DNA from 3 places in the Rhodosalinus sp. FB01 genome. Region 2 is predicted to be linked to each of the others. Evidence: riboswitches for the same ligand, from Rfam matches in the RefSeq annotation. Region 2 holds a riboswitch; each other region holds the start of a gene.

Region 1 (5,039 bases), on a different contig from region 2:
ACCGGGTCGATGCCCACCTCCATCGCTTGCAGCCAGTTGCACTCCCAGAGGCCCTTGAAGGCGAAGACGTGGCTTTCGGGTGCGCGGAAGCAGTCGAGATCGGGGAAGGCCGGCGGCTCGCCCGGCCCCATGTAGGCCCAGACGATCCCGTTCTTCTCGACCACCGGGTAGGCGGTGGTGCGGATGTTCCCGGCAAGCGGTGAGCCCTCGGGCTCGCCCGGCGTATCCACGCACTGGCCGGTCCGGTCGAAATGCCAGCCGTGGAACGGGCAGCGCAGGCCGCCATCCTCGCGCCGGCCGTAGCAGAGGTCGGCGCCGCGGTGCGGGCAATGCCGTCCGATGAGCCCGAGCTCGCCGGACGTGTCGCGGAACAGCACGAGGTCCTCGCCCATCAGCCGCACGGGAATCACCGGGCGCGGCCCCGACAACTCTTCCGAAAGCGCGGCGGGCTGCCAGTAGAGGCGCAGGACGGCCCCTGCGCCGGTACCCTGCTCCACGCGCGTGATCCTGTCATTGAGTTCCTGGCTGATCATCCGGGCCTCCTTGCCAAGCGTGAATTGGCATTTGCGCGAAAATCGCACTGGCGATACATTATCGGAATGTTGAGTCAGCCGCGCGGGACTGTCAAGCGCGCGAAGGAGGGTCGCGGCGATGGCCGGAACCACAGAGATCTCCACCTCGGACACGTCGCTCACCTTCGCCAAGGGGCTGTGTGTGCTGAAATGCTTTGACGCCGACGCGCAGCAGCTCACCATCCCCGAGATCGCCCGGCGATGCGGCATCGACCGCGCGGTGGCGCGCCGGCTCGTGCTCACGCTGGTGCGGCTGGGCTATGTCCGGCAGACCGGGCGCAGCTATTCCCTGTCGCCGCGCATTCTCGTCCTGGCGGGCGGGTTCCTGCAGGGGCGCCGCTTCGGCCTTGCGATCCAGCCGGTGCTCGAGGGATTCGCCGCGCAGTGCGGGCAGCCGCTGTCCATGGCGATGCGCGACGGGGAAGACGCGATCTTCCTCGCCCACACGGGCGGCGACGGGCTGGCGCCGCGGCTGGGCTTCACCGTGGGCAGCCGGCTGCCGCTTCTCGCCACCGCGATGGGCCGCGCCCTCGTCGTGCAGGAACCGCCCGAGCGCCGCGCGCAGCTGGTGGCCGAGGCACCGGTCGCGGCTTGGACCGAGAAGACCATCACCGACCGCGCCGCCGTGATGCGCCTCATCGAGGGGGCCGCGCCCAGCGGGATCATGCACTGCGACGGCGAGTTCGAGCCAGGCGTCACCGCCACGGCGATCGGGTTTCGCTGCTCGGGCGGGGAAATCGCCGCGGTCGGCCACTCCGCGGAAGGGTCCTTTTACGAGATGCCGGGATTCCGGCCGCGGATCGAGGCCACGCTGCAGCGTTGCGCCTCGGCGCTGCGGGGGCTTCTCTAGCCGTCCTGCAGGCGCGGCATGTAGGTCGGCTGCAACGCGCCGAGCGCCTCGCGCACCTCGGGGGACGGATCGCCATAGACCGTCATGCGCAACGGACGCACCAGCGCAAACAGCGGGCGCGCGAAACGCCGCGTGAACCCCTGCAGATGCTCGACCACGGCGGTATCGTTCGAAAAGCCCATCAGCAGATGCAGCCGTTCGCCATCCTCCGAAAGATGGACATCGCATTGCAGCGTGCCCGCCTCCTCCTCCCGGGCCTGGTAGAGCAGGTCCTGCGCGATCGCGGCCAGATCGTCGTCCGGCGCGCCGCGCAGTTCGGTCTCGAGCACCCAGCGCAGATAAAGCGTCATTGCGCACCCCTCCCGCGCCGCGACGGTGCAGCTCGCTTCGGCATCATCCTCGTCATCATCAGGCCCCGAGTTTCCAGTCGGGGCGAGGCATAAGACAGAATCGCTGCCGCGCTAAGCCGAAAAGCGACAGCGCGGCGCCGTGGCCGCCGCCGGGTCGAACGCGCTTGACAACCGCGCCGGGCGGCGGGCACCTTCGCCCTGCTTCGGTTCCGGCGTTTCGGCGTCGGATGAAAAGGGAACGCAGTGAGGATCCGGCTTCGCGCCGGCCCGAATCTGCGGCTGCCCCCGCAACTGTGAGCGGAGAGCGAAGCCGGAACATGCCACTGCGGCGCCTAGGGGCGCGGCGGGAAGGCCCGGCCAAGCGACGACCCGCAAGCCAGGAGACCTGCCGAGGCGATCACCCTGTCCTGGCGCGGGGCGCGCCACGGGCAACGGACCCTTCCGTCGAGGTGACAATCGTTTCGTCGTCCGCGAGGGGCCGGTCATGCCGTCCGTCGCGGGCATTCACCGGCCGTCGGCCCCCGGGCCGCCATGAAGGGACAGATCCATGACCCGCCTTCCACTCTCCGCATCCGCCGCCGTCGCGGCGCTTCTTTCCGCCTCCCAGGCCCTGGCCCAGGAAAGCTTCGATCTTGGGGAGATCGTCGTTTCCGGCGCGCTCGTCCCGCAAGAGGTCAACCGCACCGGCGCCATCGTCGACGTCCTCGACGAAGAGGCGCTCGACGAGGCGCCGCTGACGCTCGAGCGCACGCTCGATCGCATTCCCGGCGTGTCCTTTTCCTCCAACGGCGGCCTCGGCAGCGCCAGCACCGTGCGGATTCGCGGCCTCGGCAGCGCCTATGTCGGCGTGCGCATCGACGGCATCGACGTGAGCGACCCGTCGGCGGTTCAGCTCGGCTTCGACTTCGGCGGCCTGACCAGCGCGGGCCTGCAACGCGTCGAGGTGGTGAGGGGCTCGCAATCGGCGCTTTACGGCTCCGAGGCGATCGCGGGCGTGGTGGACGTGACCACCTTCCGCGCGAGCGAGCCCGGCACCTTCGTCAAGGGCTTCGCCGAGGGCGGCAGTTTCGGCACGGCGCGGGGCTCGGTCGGGGTGGCCACCCGCGGCGAGCGCGGCGCGCTCGCCTTCAACCTCGCGCGCACCGAGACCGACGGCATCTCGGCCCGCGCGGGCGATTCGGAGGACGACGGCTACGAGGAGACGTTCCTGTCGCTCTCGGGCGATTACGAGGTGGGCGAGGGTGTCGTGCTCGGGTTCTCCGCCTTCCACCGTGACGCCGAGGCGGAAATCGACCGCTCGACCACCGACAACAGCGGCACCAATTTCCTGGAGCAGACCGGCGCGCGCGTCTTCGCGGAAATCGCGGCCTTCGGCGTGGATCACACCTTCAGCTATTCGACCTTCCGCGCGGAACGCCGCGACCCGGGCGGCGTGATCAAAGCGTTCGACGGCGACCGCGACCAGCTTTCCTATCTCGGCACGACCGAGCTGTCGGGCGGGACCACGCTCAGCTTCGGGCTCGACCGCACCGAGGAGGAGTACGAGACCGATTTCGACGCGGGCTCTTCGGTGACGACCTCGGCGCTGGCCGAGGCGATCTTCCGTCCGCGGGACGACCTCGATGTCGCGGTTTCGCTGCGCTACGACGACAACGACGATTTCGGCGGCAATACCTCCGGGCGCGTCGCGCTCGCCTGGCGCGCGCGGCCGGACACGACGGTCCGCGCCGTGGTCGGCACCGGATTTCGCGCGCCGTCGCTCTTCGAGCGGTTCAGCGCCGCGGGGGATCCGACCCTGAAGGTCGAGAAAAGCCGCAGCGTGGAGCTTGGCGTCGAGCGGCGCTTCGGCGAGGAGCGCTTCGTGCAGGCGACGGCCTTCTACGCCGAGATCGACGACCTGATCGGCTTCGACGGCGCCGCCACGGCCTGCGGCAGCGGCTTCGGATGCTACAACCAGGTTCCCGGCACCACGGTCAGCAAAGGGCTGGAGATCGAGGGGCGCTACGCCTACACCGACCGCGTGGCCGTCTTCGGCGCCTATACCCTGACGGACGCGGAAACCGACGGCACGCGGCTCGCGCTCGTGCCGCGCCACGACCTCACCCTCGGGGTGGACGTCGATTTCACCGACCGCCTTCGCGGCACCTTCGACGTGCAGCGCGTGGCCGACGTGGAGCCCAGCGCCTTCGCGCCGCCGAACAACGACGTGGGCGACTACACGCTGGCCAACCTGGGCTTTTCCTACGCGGTGACCGACACGGCGGAGGCCTATCTGCGCGTCGAGAACCTCTTCGACGAGGATTACGAGACGGTGGGCGGCTACAACATGCCGGGCCGGGGGATCTATGTCGGGCTGCGCGCGTCGTTCTGATCGGCGGCTCCGGCGCGCCGCGGCGGCGCTCGGGCTCTGGCTCGGGCTGTCCGTCGCGGCGGCGGGCCCGGGCGGCGCGGACGAGGCGCCGCCCGCCCGCGTCGTCTCGATCAACCTCTGCACCGACCAGCTCGCCATGATGCTCGCGGCGCCGGGGCAGCTCCACTCGGTGACGAACCTCGCCACCGATCCGCGCGTCTCCGCCATGGCCGAAGAGGCGGCCGCCTTCCCTTCGAACCGCGGCGCCGCGGAGGACATCTACCTCATGCGGCCCGACCTCGTGCTCGCCGGGCGCTACACGGCCCAGCCCACGGTCGCCATGCTTCGCCGCCTCGGGATTCCGGTCGTCGTGTTCGATCCCGCGCTCTCTCTCGACGACGTGCGGACCCGGATGGTCGAGATGGGCGCGGCGCTGGGACAGGAAGAGGCCGCCGCGCGCGCGGTCGCGATCTTCGACGCGCGCCGCGCCGCGCTGCGCGAGTCCGTTTCGCGCCGGCCAAGCGCGGCGCTCTACTACGCCAACGGCTACACGGCGGGCGACCGCTCGCTGGCCGGCGAGATCCTCGCCGCCGCCGGCTTCGAAAACGTGGCCGAGGCGGCCGGCCTCTCGGCGGGCGGGCGGATGCCGCTCGAGGTGCTGGCGCTGGCCGCGCCTGAGGCCGTCGTGACCGCCCGGCCCTATCCCGGCGCCTCGCGCGCCGAGGATATCCTCGACCATCCGGGGGTGCGCGCCCTGCGCGAGGGCCGTGCCGCGGGCGCCTTCGCCGACCGCGACTGGATCTGCGGCACGCCGCATGTGCTGGCGGCCATCGAGTCGCTGGCCGAGCTGCGCCGCACCCTGCCGCCGGGGGGGGCGGAGTGACGCGCCTCGCGCTTCTTCTCGGTGCGCTCGTCAC
Region 2 (5,039 bases):
ACGCCGATCCCGAGAAGGGCACCGGCGCGGTGAAGATGACGCCCGCGCATGATTTCAACGACTGGGCGGTGGGCCAGCGGACGGGGCTGCGCGCGATCAACGTGATGACGCCGCGCGCGGGCATGTGGCTGCGCGACAACCCGGACTTCGCCGAGGGCTGCGACCCGGACGGGCTCGCGCGCGTGATCGAGGCGCTCGACGGGCTCGACCGCTACGAGGCGCGCGACTGGATCGTGCGCACCGCCGAGGAGGAGGGCTGGCTCGACGGCATCGACGCCGACCGCCACATGGTCCCCCACGGCGACCGCTCCAAGGTGGCGATCGAGCCCTACCTCACCGACCAGTGGTTCGTGGACGCCGAAAAGATCGTGGGCCCCGCGATCGACGCGGTGCGCGACGGGCGCACCACGATCCTGCCCGAGGCCGACCGCAAGGTCTATTTCCACTGGCTGGAGAACATCGAGCCCTGGTGCATCTCGCGCCAGCTCTGGTGGGGCCACCAGATCCCGGTCTGGTACGGGCCGGACCGCGACGACCCGGCCGGCGGCCCGCGCGAATTCTGCGCCGCCACCGAGGCCGAGGCGTTCGACCTCGCGCGGGAATATTACGGGCCCGGGCCCGAGATCCGCTTCGGCGGCGAGGGCGCGGAATCGGGCGGCCTGCGCGAGGCCGAGGGCGACGGCGTGGCGCGCTTCGCCGAGGTCACGCTGGCGCGCGAGACCGACGTGCTCGACACCTGGTTCTCCTCGGGGCTCTGGCCCATCGGCACGCTGGGCTGGCCCGAGGACACGCCGGAGCTTCGCCGCTATTTCCCGACAGACGTGCTCATCACTGGCTTCGACATCATCTTCTTCTGGGTCGCCAGGATGATGATGATGCAATACGCCGTGGTGGGGGAACGCCCCTTCGACACCGTCTACGTCCACGCCCTCGTCCGCGACGAGAAGGGCAAGAAGATGTCGAAGTCGCTCGGCAACGTGCTCGACCCGCTGGAACTCATCGAGGAGTACGGCGCCGACGCGGTGCGCTTCACGCTCACCGCCATGGCGGCGATGGGCCGGGACCTGCGCCTCTCGAAGGAGCGGATCGCGGGCTACCGGAACTTCGGCACCAAGCTCTGGAACGCCGCGCGCTTCGCCGAGATGAACGGCGCGGTGGGCGGCGGCGCCGAGGTGCCCGCGGCCACCGCCGCCGTCAACCGCTGGATCCTCGGAGAGACCGGCCGCGTGCGCGAGAAGGTGGACGCCGCGCTCGACGCCTTCCGCTTCAACGAGGCGGCGGACGCGCTCTACGGCTTCGTCTGGGGCAAGGTCTGCGACTGGTACGTGGAATTCTCCAAGCCGCTCCTGCAGGGCGAGGACGAGGAGCTTCGGGCCGAGACGCAGGCGGTGATGGCCTGGGTGATCGACCAGTGCCTCATCCTTCTGCAACCGATCATGCCCTTCCTCACCGAGGAGCTCTGGGGCACGCTGGGCGAGCGGGCGAAGATGCTCGTCCACGCCGACTGGCCCGGCTACACCGCCGCGGAGCTTGCGGACGAGGCCGCCGACCGGGAGATGGGCTGGGTCGTCTCCGTCATCGAGGAGGTGCGCAGCGCGCGGGCGCAGATGCACGTCCCCGCGGGGCTCTACGTGCCGATGCTCGCCACCGAGATCAGCGAGACCGGCCGCGCCGCCTGGGGCCGGAACGAGGCGCTCATCAAGCGGCTCGCCCGGATCGAGAGCCTCGAGGAGGTCGACGGCTTCCCGAAGGGCACGGTCACCGTGGCCGTGGAGGGCGCGAGCCTCGGCCTGCCGCTCGCCGGCGTCATCGACGTCGCCGAGGAGAAGGCGCGGCTCGAGAAGACGCTCGGCAAGCTCGAGAAGGAGATGGGCGGGCTTTCGGGGCGGCTTTCCAACCCGAAATTCGTCGAAAGCGCCCCCGAGGAGGTGGTGGACGAAACCCGCGCGACCCTCGCCCTGAAAGAGGACGAGGCGCAGCGCCTGCGCGCGGCGCTCGAACGTCTGGCCGAGATCGGCTGACGGATCAGGCCGCGCCCGGAAGATCCGGGGCGTAGCCCAGGGCATCGAAATCCGCCGCGAAGAGCCGCGCCACGATCCGGCGCGTCTCGTCGTCATAGTGGCGGGCGATGAGCTTCGACGCCCCGGTCGGGCGCGGCCCCACCCGCGCCGGGAACTCCGGCGCCACGCCGAAGATCCGCCCCATGATTTCCTCGGCGGCCTCGCCCAGCCTTTCCTGCCGGTAGATCCGGTCGAACCAGCCCGGCACCTCGCAAAGCAGCTCCGTCTGCGGCACCCAGTGCACGTCGTCCCGCAGCCCGACCGCGTCCAGATAGCGACAGAACTCGCCGAAGCTCGGTTCTTCCCGCTGAACCGGGGCGCCGCGCCACTTCTCGAAGGTGCGCGCCTGCTGTTTTCCCGCGGCGATCTTGTCCAGATACGCCGAAAGCGTGCGCGAATAGGGGTTCCGCACGATCGCGAACTTGAAGATCTCGTGCTCGACACGGGCGGCCTCGGCCGATGACAGTCGCCGCGGCGTCGGGAAATAGCTCTTCGGCCGTTCCGGCGCAGGCTCGCCCGCGGCGTCTGCCGAGGCCCTGGCGAGCATCCAGGTCATGAGCGAGTTCGCGGTCTTGGGGATCCGGTTGTAAAGAAACCCGTCCCGCAGCGAAACGGCGACCCGACTCTCGACCTCCGAAGGCAGAAGCGGTCCGCGATAGGTGTGCTGCCGGAAGAACGGGTAGAGACGCTGCGCTTGTCCCTGGAACGCCCTCGTCAGACGTATCTTCGCGCTGCGGCGCTCCAGCATAGGCGGATCTCCCCCACTCCCGGCACGGGTACAGCCCCGCAGGGCGGCGTGCAACTGAGTGGCACGCACGAGGTTCTGCTTTTCCGAAAGCGCGATTCGGCGTAAGGGTCGGGATGCTCCGGTCCGGGCGCTCGCGCGCCCGGTGAAAATGGGAACGCGGTGCGGCCGGGAGGCCAAACCCGCGACTGCCCCCGCAACTGTAAGCGGCGAGCGGAGCCGGAAGATGCCACTGCGGGCACGGCCCGCGGGAAGGCCCGGCCGAGCGACGACCCGCGAGTCAGGAGACCTGCCGGAGCGATCACCCTGTCCGGGCGCGGGGCGCGCCGGGGCGACGGAGCCTTCCGGCGTGGTGAAACCGATCACCGGTCCGGGCAGGCCGCCCCTTCCCGGACAAGACACGAAGCGCAGACCGGGCCCGGCCCGGCGGCGGGAGGAGAGGCGCATGGCGGGCGACGCGGCGTTCGGCGGGATCGGCGAGTTCCTCGCCCGTGGCGGCCCGGCGCTCTGGGTCATCGCGGCGCTTTCGGTCCTCACCCTGGCGCTCATTCTCTGGAAACTCTGGCGGCTGGCCCGGCTCGGCGCCTGGGGCGGGGCGCGGGCGCGCGCCGCCGTGGCGCTCTGGACCGAGGGCCGCGCGACGCAGGCCCGCGCCGAGGCCGCGCGCGGCAGCGGCGTGCGCGCCCGGCTCGCGGCCGCCGCCATGGGCGCGGCGGAGGATCCGGCCATGGCCGAGCCCGCCGCCCGCGAAGAGACGACGCGCATCGCGCGGGCCGAACTAGCCCGGCTCCGGGAAGGGCTGCGCGCGCTCGAACTCATCGCCACCATCGCACCGCTGATCGGGCTTCTGGGCACCGTCCTCGGCATGATCGACGCCTTCCAGGCGCTTCAGGCCAGCGGCGCGCGGGCCGACCCCTCGGTCCTCGCGGGCGGGATCTGGGAGGCGCTCCTGACGACCGCCGCCGGCATGGCGGTGGCGATCCCCGCCGCCGCCGCGCTCACCTGGTTCGAGAGCGTGGCCGAGGCGGTCCAGGGCGAGATGGAGGATCTTGCCACCCGCGTCTTCACGCACCTGCCCCCCCGCGCGGCGGAGGCGGCCTGATGTTCGATTTCGCCGCCGCCCGTCCGCGCCGCCGCCCGAGCCTGACGCCGATGATCGACGTGGTGTTCCTGCTTCTGGTCTTCTTCATGCTGGTGGCGCAGTTCGGGCGCGACGCGGCCCTGCCGCTTTCACCGGCCGGCGGGGGCGCGGACTGGAGCGGCCCGCCCCGGCTGGTGGAGATCTTCCCCGACCGCGTCACGCTCAACGGCCGCGCCGTGGACGAAACCGGCCTCGCCGCCGCCCTCGCCCCGCTGACCGAGACGCCGGCCGACCCGCTGGTCCTGCGCGCGATCGCGGGCGCGGACTTGCAGCGCCTCGCCGACGTGGCCGAGACGCTCCGCGCCGCGGGCCACGGCCGGCTCCTGCTGGTGGAGTAGACGCGATGGAGTTTTCCCGCCCCCCTGCGCGCACCCGTCCCGAGGCCATCGTGCCGATGATCAACGTCGTCTTCCTGCTGCTCATCTTCTTCCTGATGACGGCCGAGATCGCCCCGCCCGCCCCCTTCGACGTGACCCCGCCCCAAGCGGGCGCGGAGACGGGCGCCGAGGCCGGCGCGGTCCTGCACGTCTCGGCGGCCGGGCGGGTGGCCTTCGGCGGCGCGGAAGGCGCGGCGGCGTGGGAGGCGCTCGCCGCGCGCGACGCCGGGGCCGGCCCGCTCACCGTTCGTGCGGACGCGACGCTCCCGGCGGCGGAGTTCGCCGCGCTGCTGCGGCGTCTCGCAGAGACGGGCGCGGCAGAGATCGAACTGGCGGTACGGCCGCGATGAAGGGAGGGCTCGAATTCGCCGCCTTCACGGGCGTGGCGCTGGCGCTGCACGTGGGCGCCTTCGCGCAATGGTCGGGCGGCGCGGCGCCCGCCGCCGGCGCGGGCGGTGCGGCCACGGTCTCGCTCGAGGCGGGAGGCGCGGGTCTGACGGCCCTCGTCACGGCCTGGCGCGCCCCGCCCGCCGCCCAGACCGAGGCGGCGATGCCATCCCCGCCCGACCGTCCGGCGCCGCTTTCCGCCGCCCTGCGCCGGCCCGACACCGCGTCCGGGCCGGCGGCGGAGACGCTGCCCCGGACCGCCCCGCAGGCGGCCGCGCCGCCCGCGCCGGACGGCCCCGCGCCGAAGCGGCCCGCCGCGGTCGCCCACC
Region 3 (5,039 bases), on a different contig from region 2:
CTGCGCCGCGGCGGCGGCGAGCCTGCGCTCCGCCCCGGGCCAGATCAGGCCCGACATCCCCACCGGCGCGACGCCGAAGGGCAGGGCGTGGCGGCGGCCCAGAAGCTCGACGGAAAGATCCGGCGCGATCTCCCCGTGCAGGATGGAGGGACGCAGCACGACCCGGTCGAGCGCGGCGCGGTTGCGCGCCTGCGTGGCCTCCGCGCCGGTGGCGCTGTCGAGATATTCCCAGACGAAGCGGGGCAGCCGCGCGCGGGCGCGGGCACGAAGGTCCGAGATGGCTGGGAAGCGTGCGTCGAGGGTCATCGGCAGCATGTTTCCGTCAGCGGCGGGGGATTGTCCAGCACGCGGGCGCGGCCCGCGCCGCGGGCGGAACATACGCCGAACAATTCTTTAAACCCGCCGCCGGCTGCGCTAGATTGCGCGCCATGAGCAGTTTCGACGACGCCGACGCCTTCGAGGCGGCCTCGCTGTCCGCCCGTGCCATGGCCGCGCGGCCTGCGCCCTATCTTCACGAGCTGAACGCCGCGCAGCGCGCCGCGGTGGAGGCGCTCGACGGGCCCGTGCTGATGCTGGCGGGCGCGGGCACGGGCAAGACCAAGGCGCTGACCACGCGCATCGCGCATCTTCTCAACACCGGCCGCGCGCGCCCGGACGAGATCCTGGCCGTGACCTTCACCAACAAGGCCGCGCGCGAGATGAAGGACCGCGTGGCGCGCCTTCTCGGCCACGCGGTGGAGGGGGTGCCCTGGCTCGGCACCTTCCACGCGATCTGCGTCAAGCTGCTGCGCCGCCATGCGGAGCTTGCGGGGCTCAAGCCGTCGTTCACGATCCTCGACACCGACGACCAGCTTCGCCTCCTCAAGCAGCTCGTCGCGGCCGAGGGGATCGACGAGAAGCGCTGGCCCGCGCGCCAGCTCGCCGGGATCATCGATCACTGGAAGAACCGCGCCTGGACGCCCGAGCGCGTGCCCGCCTCGGAGGCCGGTGCCTACAATCGCCGCGGCGTCGAGCTCTACGCTCAGTACCAGGCCCGCCTGAAGGAGCTGAACGCGGTCGATTTCGGCGACCTGCTGCTCCATGTCGTCACCATCTTCCAGACCCATGACGACGTGCTCGAGCGATACCGCCGCTGGTTCCGCTACATCCTCGTGGACGAGTACCAGGACACCAACGTCGCGCAGTATCTCTGGCTGCGACTACTGGCCGGCGGTCACCACAACATCTGCTGCGTGGGTGACGACGACCAGTCGATCTATGGCTGGCGCGGTGCGGAGGTGGGCAACATCCTGCGCTTCGAGACGGATTTCCCCGGCGCGAAGGTCGTCCGGCTGGAGCAGAACTACCGCTCGACCCCGCATATTCTCGCCGCCGCGTCGGGCGTGATCGCCGCCAACGAGGGGCGGCTCGGCAAGACGCTCTGGACCGAGGCCGAGGCGGGCGAGAAGGTCCGCCTCATCGGGCACTGGGACGGCGAGGAGGAGGCGCGCTGGATCGGCGAGGAGATCGAGGCGATGCAGGGCGGCACGCGGGGGATGCGGCCCTTCTCGCTCGACGAGATCGCGATCCTCGTGCGCGCCTCCCACCAGATGCGCGCCTTCGAGGACCGGTTCCTCACGATCGGCCTGCCTTACCGCGTGATCGGCGGGCCGCGCTTCTACGAGCGGATGGAGATCCGCGACGCGATGGCCTATTTCCGGCTCGTCGTCTCGCCCGCGGACGATCTGGCCTTCGAGCGGATCGTGAACACGCCCAAGCGCGGGCTCGGCGACAAGGCCCAGCAGAAGATCCGCGCCGCGGCGCGGGCCCGGGGCGTGAGCCTTCTGGAGGGCGCGCGGGCGCTGCTGGCCGAGAAGGGGCTCTCGGGCAAGGGCGCGGCGGAGCTTGCGAAGCTTCTCGACGGGCTCGACAGGTGGGGCCGGATGGCGGGCGATCCCGGCCTCAGCCATGTCGAACTGGCGGAGATCGTTCTCGACGAGTCGGGCTACACGGGCATGTGGCAGAACGACAAGACGCCCGAGGCGCCGGGGCGGCTCGACAACCTCAAGGAACTCGTCAAGGCGCTCGAGGAGTTCGAGAACCTCACCGGCTTCCTGGAGCATGTGAGCCTCATCATGGACAACGAGGCGGGCGCCGAGGGCGAGAAGGTCTCGGTGATGACGCTGCATGCCGCCAAGGGGCTGGAGTTCCCGGCCGTCTTCCTGCCGGGCTGGGAGGACGGGCTTTTCCCCTCGCAGCGGTCCATGGACGAGCAGGGCCTCAAGGGCCTCGAGGAAGAGCGCCGCCTCGCCTATGTCGGCATCACCCGCGCGGGCGAGCTCTGCACGATTTCCTTCGCCGGCAACCGGCGCGTCTTCGGCCAGTGGCAGTCGCAGATGCCCTCGCGCTTCATCGACGAGCTGCCGGAGGAGCATGTCGAGGTTCTGACGCCGCCGGGGCTTTACGGGGGCGGCTACGGTGCCGCGGCCACGGCGGGCATCGAGCGTCGCGCGGCCGAGGCCAACGCCTACAACTCTCCCGGCTGGCGCCGGATGCAGGAGCGCGCCGGCGCGCGCCCGGTCAGCCAGCCGCGCGAGACGCGCGGGCAGGTGATCGACCTCGAAGCGGTCAGCGCCCACAGCGTGGGTGATCGCGTTTTCCACCAGAAGTTCGGCTACGGCACGATCAAGGGCATCGAGGGCGACAAGCTCGAGGTCGCCTTCGAGAAGGCGGGCGACAAGAAAGTGGTCGCCCGCTACGTCACCGGCGCCGACGACGTCCCGTTCTGAGGCAAGCCGAACCACCGGCGGAACCGCGCCCGCCCGGGCTTGAAAATCGCTTTCGTCTGACGGGGAATCGGCTACGCTCGGTCTTGTCAGGGTGCCGCGGCGCGTGCGTCGCGGAGAATTGGGAAGCCGGTGAGACCCCGGCGCTGCCCCCGCAACGGTGAGGGCGGGATGCGACAGGCAATGCCACTGGGACCGCTCCCGGGAAGGCGCCTGGCGCGGGGCCATTGGCCCCACCCGCCCCGAGCCCGGAAACCAGCCCTGGCATGACGTCGAACCGCGGGTGGCGGTGTGGGCGGGGACGTCGCGCGGCGCCGCCGCGGTGCTGTCCCGCTCTTTCAGTCATCCGCTCCAATGGCCGCGGGGCGCGGCCCGGGAGATGAGAGATGGGTGACCGGACGGGCCGCGCAGGCCGGCGGGCAGGGCGCAAATGACGGCGCTGGCGATCATGGACGGGCTGCAAAGGCTCGCGCGAGAGGGCGACGCGGCCGAGCAGGCCGCGCGGCTCGGGTTCCTCGAATGGGTTTTTGCCCTCTCGGCGGACACCAGCCCGCAGCAGGCGGCGAGCCGGGCGCTCGACGGGCTCGACCCGCCCGAGGCGCCCAGCGCCGCCGCGGCGGCCTTCCTGGAGTTTCTGGAACAGGCGACGCGGCCGAGCGTCGTGGGCGCGACTCGCCGGGGCGGGGCGCGCGGACGCCGTCGCGCGCTGCACTGACGCGCCGGCGCCGCGCCGCGACGGGAAATCACGGGACATCCCGTTTTTCGAAGCTTGGGAAAGAGAAACGGCGACGCCCGGGAGGAGGAGGAAGGCGCCGCCGTTTCGATCTCGAAGGCCCCAGGGAGGAGGAGAGGGGGCGCTTCGATCCTGTGTCCGCATCCCGCACCCGAGGGCGACGGGCTGCGTCGTATAAGGTGCGGCGGCATCGGGGAGGAGGAGAGATGCCGCCGCCAGTTTTCAGAAAACCCAGGGAGGAGGAGAGGGTTTCCTGATCCGTATGTCTGCGGGCGCCTGCCTTGCGTGTTGGCGTCAACCTGCGCCGCGTTCCTTCCAAAGATACGTTTATGCTGCGCTTGCACAATAGCCGGCGGCTCAATGCTGCTATGCGGCAAATGCATATGACATACTGACCTTTTCCGGGCACCGCTGCCCGTTCCTTGTGCGCTTCTTGAACGCTTGGGCTCGCCTGCCCACGTTGCGCCCGGGCTTGCCTGGAAGATGGGCGGCCCGTGCACGGCGACGCCCGCTCATTTCCCGTCGATGGCATCCGGCGGAATGCCGGAACGCCCGACTCGCGCCCGGCGAGCGATTCGCCCGGGCCGGGCGACGGATCTTCGGCGACGCGACAGTTTTCTGGATACGGCTGGGAAATCATGGGCCGAAAAGGGAGTCCGGAAATTCGCACCATATATGGAGCAATTTTCAGGGATGGTCATATATATTGTATTTCAGTCCCGCGGGAGCATGGCAAAAGCCGCTCATGCAAGGCGGTGACGCGTCTGTGGTTGCCTGTCGTCCCACAAAAACTTGTTGATTTCCATGAATTCCCATGGCATCCCTTTTCTCACGATGAGGGACGGGACGAAGGGGCGGAAAAGAACCCCGAACAAGGCTCCCATAAAAAGTCAGGTTTCATACAGGCACCCCGCTTTCATCGTGAAAGAGAGATCCGGTGCGCGGGCGAGCAGACATCCCCCCAGGTGGCGCGCGCAGCCGGACACCCCGGCGACGGGACGAGGGCGGCGGATCGGGCTTTGGCAGCAGCTCGATCCGCCGTTTTCGTAAGGCGCCGGGCCTTCGGGGGCGAAGGTTGAAAGGGCGGTAGGGACAGTGGGCCGCAGGTTCAGAGGCGAGAGCCGCAACAAGGTGGACGCGAAGGGCCGGGTGTCGATCCCGGCCTCGTTCCGCCGCGTGCTCGAGGCCGCCGACCCGAACTGGACCGATGGGCTCAACCCCGAACTGGTGATCGTCTACGGCGACCACCGCCGCAATTACCTCGAATGCTACACCATGGAGGCGATCGCCGAGGTCGACGAGAAGATCGACGCGATGCCGCGCGGCTCGATGCAGCGCAAGATGCTGCAACGCCTCTTCCACGGCCAGAGCTATCCCACCAACGTGGACGAGACCGGCCGCCTCGTGCTGCCGGCGAAGCTGCGCCAGAAGATCGGGCTCGAGGGCGAGGCGTTCTTCATCGCCGCCGGCGACACGTTCCAGATCTGGAAGCCCGAGACCTACGACGCCGAAGAGCTGGCGCGGACCGAAGCCTGGCTCGA

The links. A riboswitch is a leader RNA that binds a small molecule or an ion and turns the genes downstream of it on or off. The one in region 2 is predicted to bind cobalamin.
Region 1: another riboswitch for cobalamin. It lies ahead of AB6A65_RS04310 (TonB-dependent receptor plug domain-containing protein); the one in region 2 lies ahead of AB6A65_RS05165 (MotA/TolQ/ExbB proton channel family protein).
Region 3: another riboswitch for cobalamin. It lies ahead of AB6A65_RS02385 (hypothetical protein); the one in region 2 lies ahead of AB6A65_RS05165 (MotA/TolQ/ExbB proton channel family protein).

What each region holds. Positions count from the first base shown of each region.
Region 1 is NZ_JBGFSH010000002.1:323,911-328,949, forward strand. It holds gene AB6A65_RS04295 (Rieske 2Fe-2S domain-containing protein) at 1-533, opposite strand, end outside; gene AB6A65_RS04300 (helix-turn-helix domain-containing protein) at 652-1,422, shown strand; gene AB6A65_RS04305 (hypothetical protein) at 1,419-1,772, opposite strand; cobalamin riboswitch at 1,960-2,180, shown strand; gene AB6A65_RS04310 (TonB-dependent receptor plug domain-containing protein) at 2,320-4,143, shown strand; gene AB6A65_RS04315 (ABC transporter substrate-binding protein) at 4,118-5,005, shown strand; gene AB6A65_RS04320 (FecCD family ABC transporter permease) at 5,002-5,039, shown strand, end outside.
Region 2 is NZ_JBGFSH010000003.1:53,565-58,603, forward strand. It holds gene AB6A65_RS05155 (valine--tRNA ligase) at 1-2,021, shown strand, start outside; gene AB6A65_RS05160 (sulfotransferase family protein) at 2,026-2,808, opposite strand; cobalamin riboswitch at 2,911-3,117, shown strand; gene AB6A65_RS05165 (MotA/TolQ/ExbB proton channel family protein) at 3,251-3,907, shown strand; gene AB6A65_RS05170 (ExbD/TolR family protein) at 3,907-4,284, shown strand; gene AB6A65_RS05175 (ExbD/TolR family protein) at 4,290-4,673, shown strand; partial or broken gene AB6A65_RS05180 (hypothetical protein) at 4,670-5,039, shown strand, end outside.
Region 3 is NZ_JBGFSH010000001.1:491,317-496,355, reverse strand. It holds gene AB6A65_RS02395 (alpha-hydroxy acid oxidase) at 1-315, opposite strand, end outside; gene AB6A65_RS02390 (ATP-dependent helicase) at 429-2,768, shown strand; cobalamin riboswitch at 2,841-3,044, shown strand; gene AB6A65_RS02385 (hypothetical protein) at 3,196-3,480, shown strand; gene mraZ (division/cell wall cluster transcriptional repressor MraZ) at 4,594-5,039, shown strand, end outside.